3 regions of the Paenibacillus sp. PvR098 genome follow, and region 1 is predicted to be linked to each of the others. Evidence: riboswitches for the same ligand, from Rfam matches in the RefSeq annotation. Region 1 holds a riboswitch; each other region holds the start of a gene.
What was found. A riboswitch is a leader RNA that binds a small molecule or an ion and turns the genes downstream of it on or off. The one in region 1 is predicted to bind cyclic di-AMP.
Positions count from the first base shown of each region.

Region 2: another riboswitch for cyclic di-AMP. It lies ahead of JOE45_RS23275 (C40 family peptidase); the one in region 1 lies ahead of JOE45_RS22080 (TrkH family potassium uptake protein).
Region 3: another riboswitch for cyclic di-AMP. It lies ahead of JOE45_RS21035 (C40 family peptidase); the one in region 1 lies ahead of JOE45_RS22080 (TrkH family potassium uptake protein).

Region 1 covers NZ_JAFIBU010000001.1:4,451,212-4,455,439, forward strand. Annotated here, with positions in the region: gene uvrC (excinuclease ABC subunit UvrC) at 1-207, shown strand, start outside; gene JOE45_RS22075 (CPBP family intramembrane glutamic endopeptidase) at 119-1,801, opposite strand; cyclic di-AMP (ydaO/yuaA leader) riboswitch at 2,028-2,168, shown strand; gene JOE45_RS22080 (TrkH family potassium uptake protein) at 2,236-3,588, shown strand; gene JOE45_RS22085 (potassium channel family protein) at 3,601-4,228, shown strand, end outside.
Region 2 covers NZ_JAFIBU010000001.1:42,694-46,921, forward strand. Annotated here, with positions in the region: gene JOE45_RS00235 (recombinase family protein) at 1-1,437, shown strand, start outside; partial or broken gene sigK (RNA polymerase sporulation sigma factor SigK) at 1,415-1,927, shown strand; cyclic di-AMP (ydaO/yuaA leader) riboswitch at 2,312-2,458, shown strand; gene JOE45_RS23275 (C40 family peptidase) at 2,460-3,347, shown strand; gene JOE45_RS00255 (hypothetical protein) at 4,095-4,228, shown strand, end outside.
Region 3 covers NZ_JAFIBU010000001.1:4,245,293-4,249,520, forward strand. Annotated here, with positions in the region: gene JOE45_RS21030 (heavy metal translocating P-type ATPase) at 1-1,447, shown strand, start outside; gene JOE45_RS21035 (C40 family peptidase) at 1,526-1,999, opposite strand; cyclic di-AMP (ydaO/yuaA leader) riboswitch at 2,005-2,140, opposite strand; gene JOE45_RS21040 (hypothetical protein) at 2,296-2,625, shown strand; gene JOE45_RS21045 (gamma carbonic anhydrase family protein) at 2,870-3,394, shown strand; gene JOE45_RS21050 (response regulator) at 3,399-4,091, opposite strand; gene JOE45_RS21055 (ATP-binding protein) at 4,123-4,228, opposite strand, start outside.

The DNA.
Region 1 (4,228 bases):
ATTGGGGAGAAGCGGCGCAAGGCGATGTTGAAGCATTTTGGCTCACTGAAAAAAATAAAAGAGGCTCAGCCCGAAGACTTTAAGCCTCTTGGAATCGGTGTAAAGCTTGCAGCGCAAATTATAAAGGCGTTAAACGGCCCGAGCCCGGATGCGGCCCCGGAGCCGGTGACGGGTCTGCCCGGGGAAACGACGGAGGCCGTCGATTGAATCTGGCGTGCAGCCTAGAAAGCAGCCAGCCGATAGCTGCGGGAGCCGCCAAATAAGCTGCGCCGACAGCGACCTGTCCGGGCTCTCCGATGAACATAATCGAGAGCCCCATCAGGATGCTGTTCATGGACGCATGCGTGAACAAAGCGGTCAGAAAGCCGTATTTCAAGAATACATAGCCGAAAATCAATCCAATGACTGTGACCTCCACCAATCGCGTATAAACCGGATAAACGGGATACTGGGTATGGCTCATTGCCCAGATGACGCTTGGCAGCAGCACGGCCAAGAAACGGCTGCGCGTCAGCTTAAGCGTAACGGCAATGCCAAGCAGCCGGTAAACCGCCTCCTCAGAGATGGAAGCGACCCATGCCATTAATGGGAAAACGCCGGGGTAAGTCATATTATAGACAGAGTCTGTCGGATCGCTGACCGTCCACACGTCGAATGCTTCGGCTCCGATGAAGAACATCGTTTGCTGCAATCCGAGAATGAACAAGCAGAGCAAGTACCCTCTTACCGTCGCTTTCCATACCTCATTGCCAAAAACCGTGTCCCTCCATACCGGCCACGGGTTCCATCCGCGGTCGAGCCACAACTGTCGTCCCGCAGACAAAGCCAAATACGTCGAAACGGCCATGGCCCCTACAAAAATATTCGAAAACCACAGGTAAAAGAGAGCGCCGGGTTCGGACGGTCCGCTCCCGTGCATCGTTCGAAACGCAGGCAGCATATTAAAATTGTTGGCGATATAAATGACCAGAAAGAAGAGCGTGAGAAGCGCACCTCGCGCATATAGGATTTCACGGCGGCGCCTAACAACCATGATTAGCGCGACGAGCGTGAACACAAGTGTGATCCCCATGCTGATACGCGTCATGAGGGCGGATCGGTCGTCCTGCGCCTCCTGCCAAGCGATAAACGTATCCGGAACAGGGAATGTCGGCTGAAACGCCGTGACTCTGCCGTTTGCTACTTTAAGGTGAAGCTCTAATGGAGTTTCGCCGATCCGCTCCGTGCTGCTGCGAAAAATCAGGCTTCCATTCCCGGCTCGTGCGGTTTCGCCCGTAAGTGTAAATTGGGCCGGATGATAGCCCATCTCCCGAATAGCGTCCTGCGCTGCCTTCAGCGGATCGGAAGTCGGCGCGCTTACGGAGTCGCTCCGTGCTGCTGAGGATCGGTTCATCATGAATCCGAACACCTGCAGGCTTTTATAATTCACGGCCACATAGTACGTTACGCCCTTCTCGCGGTCGTTGATCTCCACCTCGAAAAATTCAAGGGGGAATCGCTCTTCATATTTTTTCTCGTAATCATCGTACAACTGTTCTTTCAGCAGATAACCGTTTCTCACGGGATAAGATTGGTACAAGGTGTATGCTTCTGTGTCTTGTCCTAATATAAAGCGGCTTTCGATGAACTGGACAGCGGCATCCGCCGCTTGCTGCTTAGTAACGATAGGGTGACCTGCGTGATCGTCCTCGAGCCGGGTTGTCCCTTCTTGAAGGGCGGAGGCAAACGTGACGCCAAGGTACAGCATCAGGCCAAGGACAGCTAGAAGCAGCAATGGAGGTTCGGTTCGTCTTTTCGGCATGAAAGGCTCCTTAGGGGATGGGATAATAACAGTCTATTCTTTTAAGGTAGCACACATGCCACAAGCAAATCCAATGATAACAAGAGCTACACGAGGTAATATTCAGCAAAGCAAAGTGCTGTATCAATAGAAGCGCTTACATATGTCGTAATATTGCGAAATCCGGCGCATTTACGTAAATAAGGGCTTTGTACTTCAATGAAAAGAGGATTATAATTCATATCAATCGAATAATGAGCCGAATTTCTTTAGGAAAACGGGGGAACCATGAGTTTAAGGGGTGAATTCAGCAGGCCGTGAGCCGCTGATAGGGTGCCTGTACATCCGAATCCGTCAGCTAACCTCGTAGGCTTGAATTACAGGAACCTTAATTTGACATTGGGTTTCCAGTGTCTTTTTTTGTTGCCTGAAACACAGAAACAGGGGTGCCATTCATGAAATCCATCACCCAAAAATTCGAGCTTACACCTCCGCAAATTTTGGTCATCGGTTTTGCTTTCATTATCTTGATCGGGTCCATTCTGCTGTCGCTTCCGGTGGCCGCGGCGAAAGGTGTACCGATGCCCTTTCTGGACGCTTTCTTTACGGCCACCTCCGCAACTTGTGTTACAGGGCTTATCGTTGTGGATACGGGCACCCATTTTTCTTTGTTCGGACAGATCGTCATTATTTTATTAATCCAAGTCGGCGGACTTGGTTTTATGACGATGGCCACCTTGTTCGCGTTTGCGCTGAAAAAACGAATATCACTGAAGGAAAAGCTTATATTGCAAGAAGCGCTGAATCAAAGCAGCATGGAAGGCATTGTACGCTTGATCCGTAAGGTGCTTCTCTATTCACTGACGATCGAATTGGTAGCCGCGGTTATTTTCGCTGCACGTTGGTCGGTTGATTTGGGCCCGCAAAAGGCGGCCTATTACGGAATTTTTCATGCCGTTTCCTTCTTTAATAATGCCGGTTTCGATTTATTCGGACCGGTGACGGGAAAGTTTAGCAGTCTGACAGCGTATGCGGAGGATCCCATAATCAATGCGGTTGCGATGGGACTCATTATTTTGGGCGGAATTGGTTTCGTCGTTATGTCGGATCTCATGGATTTTAGAAAAAATAAAAGGCTGTCTCTTCATTCAAAAGTGGTGCTAAGCGCTACCGGCATTCTGATCGGAGTCGGAGCGATTGTTATATTCATCTTTGAATTTACAAATCCAAGAACGCTCGGTTCGCTCAGCTGGTCCGGTAAAATTCTTGCCTCGCTGTTTCAATCCGTTACGCCGCGGACGGCTGGCGCCAATTCACTTGATATTGCAGGGCTGAGGCAGGCGACGCAATTTTTTATCATTATTCTAATGTTCATTGGAGCTTCGCCTGGCTCTACGGGCGGCGGTATCAAAACGACGACCTTTACTACCCTGGTTGGCGCCATGATGGCGATGATACGCGGAAAGGAAGATATCGTTTTCTTTCGTTACCGGCTCGGCAAAGAGAGGATTCTGAAGGCCGTTACGCTTACGCTCGTCGCCATCGCGCTTATCATCCTGGTGACGATGATTCTTGCAACGACCGAGAATCATGCGTTCTTGATGATCTTGTTTGAAGTAACCTCAGCCTTCGCAACCGTGGGCTTGTCGATGGGGCTGACTCCGGATTTATCGGACCTTGGCAAAATTCTCATCGCACTTACCATGTTTGCCGGCCGCTTAGGTCCGCTAACTCTGGCTTACGCGCTGGGACCGAAGACAGAGAAGGAATTATACAGATACCCAGAAGGTAAAATTACGATCGGATAGGGGAACGGAAACATGAAAAACACACAATATGCAGTTATCGGATTAGGGAGATTTGGCTCCAGTCTTGCTATGGAACTCCTTAACCTTGGTCATGAGGTGCTTGGCATCGATATGGACGAGGAAGCGGTGGAGGAGATGAGCGATAAGCTGACGCACGTGGTAGTGGCGGATTCAACCGAGGAAGAGGTCATCCGATCACTGGGGATACGGAATTTCGATTGCGTGGTGGTGGCGATCGGTAACGATATTCAAGCCAGCATCCTTACCGCGATTCTGCTAAAGGATATTGGGGTAAAAACCGTCGTAGCCAAAGCGCTGTCCGAGCTGCATGGTAAAGTGCTCAACAAAATCGGGGTGGACCGCATTATCTTTCCTGAACGGGATATGGGGGTCCGCGTAGCCCATCAATTGGTTTCTCCCAATCTGCTTGACTATATTGAGCTGTCCGATGAATATACGATTGCCGAGCTTGCCGTGCCTAAACGGCTTGCCGGAAGGTCGCTGAAGGAGCTCGACCCTAGGGCGCGTTATGGCTGCAGTGTCGTGGCGATCAATAAAAAGAGCGGTGTCATTATCGCTCCTACAGCCATAGATACGATTGAAGAGCGGGACATCATGGTTGTGATCGGAACGAACGAAC
Region 2 (4,228 bases), 4.4 Mb from region 1:
ATCTCACACGTTATTTGTACCCACCCGGACCGTCTAAGCCGTGACCTTACGGATAAGTTAATTGTGGTTCGCGAATTTGAGAAAAGTGGGGCTGAGATTTTTTTTACGGATACGGAGTTTGAGAAATCTCCTGAAGGTATCCTTTTTTTCAACATTATATCTGCTATTGCTAGCTATGAACTTGCCCTCATACGGAAAAGGACAGTAAGGGGTAGAGAACGCGCGGTACGAGAACTGAAAAAGATTATGCCTATGCGTGTCGCGCCCTTTGGTTATGACAAAGATGAGAATGGGCAGCTCATTATAAATACGCATGAGGCACAATACGTGAAGATGATTTATGAGTGGTACATTTATGAAAATTTAACGACAAGGGAGATAGGCGAGCGATTGATAAAGTGTGGTGTGATGCCCAAGAGGGGCGAATCAAAGAATTGGAGCGCTTCCAGTATAGGCAGAATTTTATCTTCTGAGATCTACATAGGAAACTATTATTATAATCGCAGACAATCTAAAAAAGTCAAAGGTCAAACAACGAAATCTGGGAATCCCAAACGGACCCTAAGTTTGCGTGAAGAGGAAGATTGGTTACATGTACCCGTGTCACCCGTTATTGATCAGCCTTTGTTTCATTTAGCACAAAAGCAAAAAGAGAGAAACATAACAAATAAACATGTTGGTAATCAAACATACGAATTCTTACTCAAATCATTATTAAAATGCGGTCATTGCGGAAGGACTTGGGATGCAACAACATACTCTGGCAGCCTTGATAAGGAGACGGGCAAAAGAATGAAGTACCGGTGTTATCGATGCCCAAATCTTGCTCCAAAAAAGTATGGACCTGGGGTGAAAAGATGTCCTAGCCAATCATTACGAGCCGAACTGCTCGAAGATTATATGTGGAACCAGGTTGTTGCACTTGTCAGTGAGCCGGAGCATTATCTAAAACAAATCGATCAAACATCGAAAGGTGGAGCTCAGGAGCTTCAGCTTCGTGTTCAAACCTTGGAGCGGGAAATCGAGCAAAGATATAAAGAGAAGGAAAAGGTAAAACTCATGTTCTGGCGCGATGTGATCTCGGAAGAAGAAATGATAACTGACTTAAAACGATTGAATGACACTGTCATTAAACTCAAACAAGAACTAAACCATTACAGTATTCAAATACAGACGATCCATAATGATGAACATACTTTAGATAAATTAATGAGCTTCATCAATCACATTCAAGAAAGGCTCAAGGAACCAGAAAAGCTGACTTTTCAATTCAAGCGACATATTATCGAAATGTTCTTCAACGAAATCATATTACGCTTTGAAAGTAATGATCTAGAGAAGCCTGAGCTCGTCATTATGTCCGTAGGGGCATTTGACAAGCTTATGCAGCAAAAGAATGACATAGGAGTTCGAACACAACCTCAAGAAATTCGATAATACAGGAGAGGACTTAGAAGATCTCATTTCTATTGGCACGATAGGGTTAATCAAAGCGATCGAATCGTTTTCTCCGGATAAAGGAACCAAATTGGCTACGTTCGCGGCTAGGTGTATTGAGAATGAGATCCTGATGCATCTGCGTTCGTTGAAAAAGACCCGCAAAGACGTATCGCTTCATGACCCGATTGGTACGGATAAAGAAGGAAATGAAATTACATTGATTGACATTCTCGGAACGGAAGCCGATGACGTCGTGGATAAGGTACAGTTGAAGATTGAAAAATCGAAAATATACCGCAACCTGGATATTTTAGACGGACGGGAGCGGGAGGTGGTCGTTGGCCGTTTTGGACTTGAGGCGGGAGGAGAAGAGCGTACGCAGCGCGAAATTGCGAAGGAGCTGGGCATATCGCGTTCGTATGTATCGCGGATCGAGAAGCGTGCGTTAATGAAGCTGTATCATGAGTTTTATAAACAGAAAAGATAGCTTCCTTATGCAGTGGCCTGCTATTTAGTGGGCCATGAAGTTGTTTATTGATGGACAAGTAGTGTTGTATGGTGCTAGGGCGTACGTAACATAGTAACATCATACACATTTTTAGATAAAGTCCAATTCGAGCTCGCTCGTTTTGTCGGCAGCCCCATAATGTCAATCATACACGGTGGTCGTGCATTCTTAGTGCAGCCGCTTTTTTTGCGTTTTTTCAGTTCTGTCTAATGTTTCAAAGGAAAACAAGTTTTTCGCATAAAAAGCACACAAAAAAAGGTAATTATATGAAAATAGAAATTAAATTCGACAAATAGTTCGGAATTTCGTCAATGGTTGGGTATATCTGCTAGTATCGAATATGATAAATTTATAATTGTGTGACAAAACTTTTTGCCGAATCTAATGAATATAGAATTCATTAGTACGGGGGATTTTTTATTGGGGTGAACGTTTGATTTATTAAGGCAGACCAGGGAACCCTCTTCCCGAACCCGTCAACTAACCTCGGAGGCTCAATGGAGGAAAAGATTTGAAGAAAATTAGTACCGTGCTTGTATTGTCGAGCACAATTTTGTTGTCCGGTATCTTTCCAACCCCTTCAACCCATGCCGCTACGTACAACTATAATGTTCGGGTTCAAGTCGATGATAAGCTCATTAGGTTTCCCGATGCGCAACCTTTCATTGATAAAAACCAAAACACGATGGTGCCCGTCCGTTTCATTTCCGAAGAACTAGGGTATAAAATAAGTTCAGACAAGAATGGACAGCAGGTGAAAGTAACAATTGAAGGGCCAGAGAAATCGGTGGTTCTCTTATCTGGGTCATCGGAAGCTGTCGTAAACGGCCAGAAACAGAGTTTCGGCACGAAAGCGGTATTCCAGGAAGGGCGCGTTTATGTTCCACTCCGATTCGTGAGTGAGTTGTTTGGATTCCGCGTTCAGTGGGACAAAAATAATTTTGGTGCCATCATTAGTAAAGATGGCAAAAATCATGCTCCTGCTTGGCACCGGCCCGCAGTCACGGCTCCTGCCCCTGCCCCTGCCCCCGCCCCTGTTAGTACCGTGGGCGACAAAATCGTACAGGATGCCAAAAAGTATATAGGCACTGCTTATCTTTGGGGTGGCTTGACACCAAATGGCTTTGACTGCTCAGGCTTTATGAAATACGTTTATTCCCCAAATGGCGTAAACCTGCCAAGAACGTCCGCGCAAATGGCTACTGTGGGCACTTGGGTAACAGCACCTAAAAACGGGGATTTGGTTTTTTTCTCTGAAACGGGAAAGAAAGTTTCTCACGTCGGTATCTATGTCGGAAACAATTCGTTTATTTCCGCTACGAACAGTGGTGTAAAGGTTGATTCTCTCAGTAGTTTCTATTGGGGGTCTAAATTTGTAGGGTCAAAGCGAGTTGTGTAATTCAATATGTAATAAAATATAGATAATCTGTCCGAATGGACAGTTTTAGGCTGTCGAGAAAGTCTCGACAGCCTTCTTTATATGTCAAAATCCACCACAGTAAATTCAAGGAATTTGTTGTGGGATGATACCGATAGAGAGAGATTTATCTATACCACTTAGTACTCGAACGCAGCATGACTAAAGATTAAGTCCCGAGCGTTTTCTTCAATAAAATCTTTGGGCTTCGGCCGACGAACTCAGACCGTTTATCAAGCAACTGAACGAAGTCAAAGAGGATTTCTACAGTCTGGTTGAACAAGGTGATTTCGAATTGGCATGAAGAATCTTTTGATATGTTCTAGACCAATAACCGGATTCAAGAATTTCTCCCTTTCAAAATTTAGTTGACCTTAGTCTATTTCAGCAGGGATGGAGAAGCAAAATTAGTTTTTAGCTAATCGAAGTTGATCCATGCTACTCTTAAAATTGTTGTTTTACCAAGTTTTTTAATTTTAACCGAAGTGAAGAGAAATGGTGTTGGCATCTCCATAAATTAGTTTGGCTACATAGAAAGCAAGATCCACACACCATCATATGGTTCTCGGTCGTAGAAGCTCAGTTGAAAAGGGCTCCGCTCCGGAGCCTGCTTTATTAAGGAGATGTCTGCCAACCGGCGCAATTTTAGTATAAGATTGAAAAATTCGAATATAATGTTATTACAATACTGAGATCTTAGTAAATTTCTTTGACATAGGAGGAGTTTGGATGAACGATATGGTAAAACCGCTATTGTATTTGCTGTTTCAAAGGGGAGTTTTAACGGAGAAGGAGTTTGACATGCTGTTTCTGGAATCTGACAAAACTCCTGAAGATTTTGTTAATATGCTTTACATGGTTGC
Region 3 (4,228 bases), 210 kb from region 1:
TATGGTATTGGTAAAGCCCGGTGAAAAAGTGCCGGTTGACGGTGAAGTGATCGAGGGGATATCGTCCGTAGATGAATCGATGCTTACGGGAGAAAGCCTTCCCGTTGAAAAAAGAGCAGGGGACCGTGTAATCGGAGCAACAATGAACAAAAACGGTATGCTTCAAATTAAAGCAACGCGGGTCGGCAAGGAAACAGCGCTCGCTCAAATCATTAAAGTGGTGGAGGAAGCGCAGGGCTCAAAGGCGCCGATTCAGCGTGTGGCAGACGTCATCTCCGGTATTTTTGTTCCGATTGTTGTCGGAATTGCGATCATCGCTTTCGTTGTTTGGTACCTTTGGGTGGAACCTGGGAACTTTGCCGGGGCATTGGAGAAAGCCATTGCGGTACTGGTGATTGCTTGTCCTTGTGCGCTCGGACTCGCAACGCCTACGTCTATTATGGCCGGTTCCGGCCGCGCAGCTGAGCTTGGGATTTTGTTCAAGGGCGGAGAGCATTTGGAGTCGACGCATCGGATTGAGACCATTGTTCTGGATAAAACAGGTACGGTGACACATGGCAAACCGGAGCTTACAGATGTGATTCCAGCAGGCATCGATGAAATGACCTTCTTGAAGCTGGTGGGAGCCGCCGAGAAAAATTCCGAGCATCCGCTTGCTGAGGCCATCGTTTCGGGTATTGCAGCCAAAGGGATCTCTTTCTCCGAGACCGATGAGTTCGAAGCGATTCCCGGTTACGGTATTCGAGCCGTAGTGGAAGGCAAAGAAGTATTGGCGGGAACCCGAAAGCTGATGGCTAAATACGATGTTTCGATCGAACCGGTGTTGGAAACGATGGTGAAGCTGGAGCAGTCAGGCAAAACGGCGATGCTCGTTTCCGTTGATCGGCAGTATGCGGGGCTTGTTGCTGTGGCGGATACGGTTAAGGAGACGTCTAAAGAAGCGGTCGCCCGATTAAAGCAAATGGGAATTCAGGTGATTATGATTACCGGCGACAATGAGCGTACGGCTAACGCGATTGCGAAGCAGGTAGGGATAGATCATGTATTGGCGGAAGTGCTGCCCGAAGGGAAAGCACAGGAAGTGAAGAAGCTTCAGGATCAAGGCAGGAAGGTGGCTATGGTCGGGGACGGTATCAATGATGCACCGGCGCTCGCGGTTGCAGACATCGGAATGGCCATCGGAACAGGGACGGACGTGGCTATGGAAGCGGCGGATGTCACTCTCATGCGCGGTGATTTGAACAGTATAGCGGACGCGATGGCAATGAGCAGAAAAACGATGGCCAACATCCGGCAAAATTTGTTCTGGGCTCTCGCTTACAATACGCTGGGTATCCCCATTGCAGCCATAGGTCTATTAGCTCCTTGGGTCGCTGGTGCAGCCATGGCCTTAAGCTCGGTATCTGTTGTTCTTAATGCACTGCGTTTGCAACGAGTCAAAGTATAATCGGCCAAAAGATTCCAAAGCCCCAAAGCACCTTTTAAAACACAGGTGTTTTGGGGCTTTCCGTTTTACAGTGAACGTTTATTTCGAATTAGCCATCATATGTTGATATTGGTTGTCCGAGACAACCCTACGGGCGGTAAAATAGCGTTGGTCATAATAAGACTCGCTCAATTTGCTGATGCTAACCCCTTTTTTGCTGGCGGAGTGAGCGAATTTGCCGTTACCCACATATATGCCTGCATGTGAAATGTTTTTGCCGTTAATATTAAAAAATACCAGATCGCCAGGACGGAGATTATTTTTACTCACCCATACTCCTTCATTGGCTTGTGTTCTCGAAGTGCGCGGCAGATCAATGCCGAAGTGGTCATATACGGTGATAATAAAGCCCGAGCAGTCAAATCCGGTTGCTTTGGATGTCCCGCCCCATTGATATCGGGTACCTAGGAGATCTTCTACAGAGTCATTCAAAGAAGAACTGGCGGAAGCGGTTCCTGCTCCGATAGAAAAAAATAACACGGCTCCTGACAAAAACAACGACAACTTTCTCAAAGCGATATTGCTCCTTCCGGTGCCTACGAGGTTAGCTGGAGGGTTTGGTAGAAGGTTCCCCTATGATCCCTGTCATCCGAGATCAATTCACCCGAGTATGGATCCCCCGTTTTCCAATAGGAAATTCGGCATTGTTTTTAAAACTACTCTCTGTAGTTAGATGAATTTCGCTAAAATCCTTCCTTGTCACAAAATATTCAAAACATTGTGTCATCATATTGATTCATACATTCTTCACAGCTCCTACAAATCTATGGTTTATAATAGTACATATCTTATTATCTTAAGGGGTGATCATGATAGAACGTATAAAAGCGGCCAAGATCAGTCGAAGAAGATTTTTAGGTTCAACGGGAAAGCTCGTGCTAGGCATTGTTGGGGTGGAGGCTGCCGCAGGAGGATTATTTTATCACGCCGCCAAATCGAACAAAGGGGAGCAAGAAGAGCAGTCCGGGGAGAAACCGGGAAATATTGTGCTGCTCGGGGATAAAACCAAATTGGGCCATATCGTGGAGAATTTGATTCCAAAGGAAACCATATCGGCGGACCGCCGCCGCGGCCAATGGATGTATTTGAGCCTATGGAGAGAGAAGGGCAAGTGTATATCGATATTTTTAACGCAGTGAAAAGAGGGTAAATTCGTGAACGTATGGATCGGTTGGCACAAAGAATGATCTGCAATCCATCATGGGCTGCGGATCATTTTATTTGGGTTACTAAAATTACAAAAGTGCTTTACAAAAGTTGAATTATCTTACGTTGAATACGAAAAACCACATCGGTTATCCAATTCGCTATAATCAAAAATGTAACCGTTATCAATTGGAAGAGTCCTAATCATATTGCTCAAGAGAAGGAGGAACGACGCAGATGATCTTTTCGCTAGGCGAATATAAGCCGCAGTTGAATCCTACTGCATACATTGCCCCGGGAGCGCATTTAATCGGAAATATTACTATGGGTGCGGAGTCAAGCGTATGGTTCAATGCGGTGCTTCGCGGTGATAACGCGCCGATCATCATCGGCGAGCGAACGAATATCCAAGACGGCTCCACGCTTCATGTGGACCCCGGAGTACCTTTGCATATCGGAGAGCAGGTATCCATAGGTCATAACGTGATTCTGCACGGCTGTACGATCCATGATGGGGCATTGATCGGGATGGGCTCCATTGTGATGAACCATGCAGAAATCGGAGAACAAGCATTGATTGCCGCTGGCACCTTAATTCCGGAAAACAAAAAAATTCCACCCCGTGTTTTGGTTATGGGTTCTCCAGGAAAAGTCGTCCGGGAGCTCAATGAGCAGGATTTGCAAATGCTTCAATTCGTGTCCGAGCATTATGTCGGACAGAGCCGAAGATATTTGGAAGCCAAAATATTAGCCTATGAGTAAACGCTTACAATTTTTCGTTATAAACATACAGCTTGGTGGGACGCCCTTTAGTAGAGTATTTCAATTCAAGCATAAGCTCATCGATTTCACATAGAAATTCCAGGTATTTTCTTGTGGTTATGCGAGACAGCGAAAGCTGGTCCGCAATGTCTTGAGCGGACAGAGGCTGGCCGGAATTGGCGAGCGAGTCCCGAATCATTTGCAGCGTAATCGGATCGATTCCCTTAGGTACTTCCGTTTCGTTATCGCTGACATGCTTTTTATCTGCTTTGAGGTATATGGAATCGAGCAGCTGTTGGTTGAGGTTCGTATGCTGACGGAAGAGCAAATGTCTTTTTTTCAAGGTTTCCAGTGCGGAACGGAAGCGCTCAAAGTCGAAAGGCTTAATGATGTAGTCTACAATTCCAAGCCGCATGGACTCTTCGATAATTTGGGGATGATCGGCTGCCGTGATCAGAATGACATCGACTTCAATGAACTGGCGGCGGATTTCACGTAGAAGCTCCAACCCGTTCATGGAAGGCATGTAGATATCAAGAAGAATCACATCCGGAGCAAGCTCTACAATCAGCTCCATCGCTTCTTGACCGTTTCTGGCACTGCCAATACATTCCACCCTATCGATTTTGTTCAAATACTTTTGATTGATGCTCGATACCATTGGATCATCTTCAATAATCAACGCTTTTAGTAACAAAGTGAACCCTCCTGTATTTTGTTGGAGTCAATCAACGCTTGGGGATAGTTATCCAAAAAATGGTACCTTGATTTGGGGTGGAAGACACATCGATTTGTCCATATAGCACATGATCGATATGGTTCTTAACTAAATAT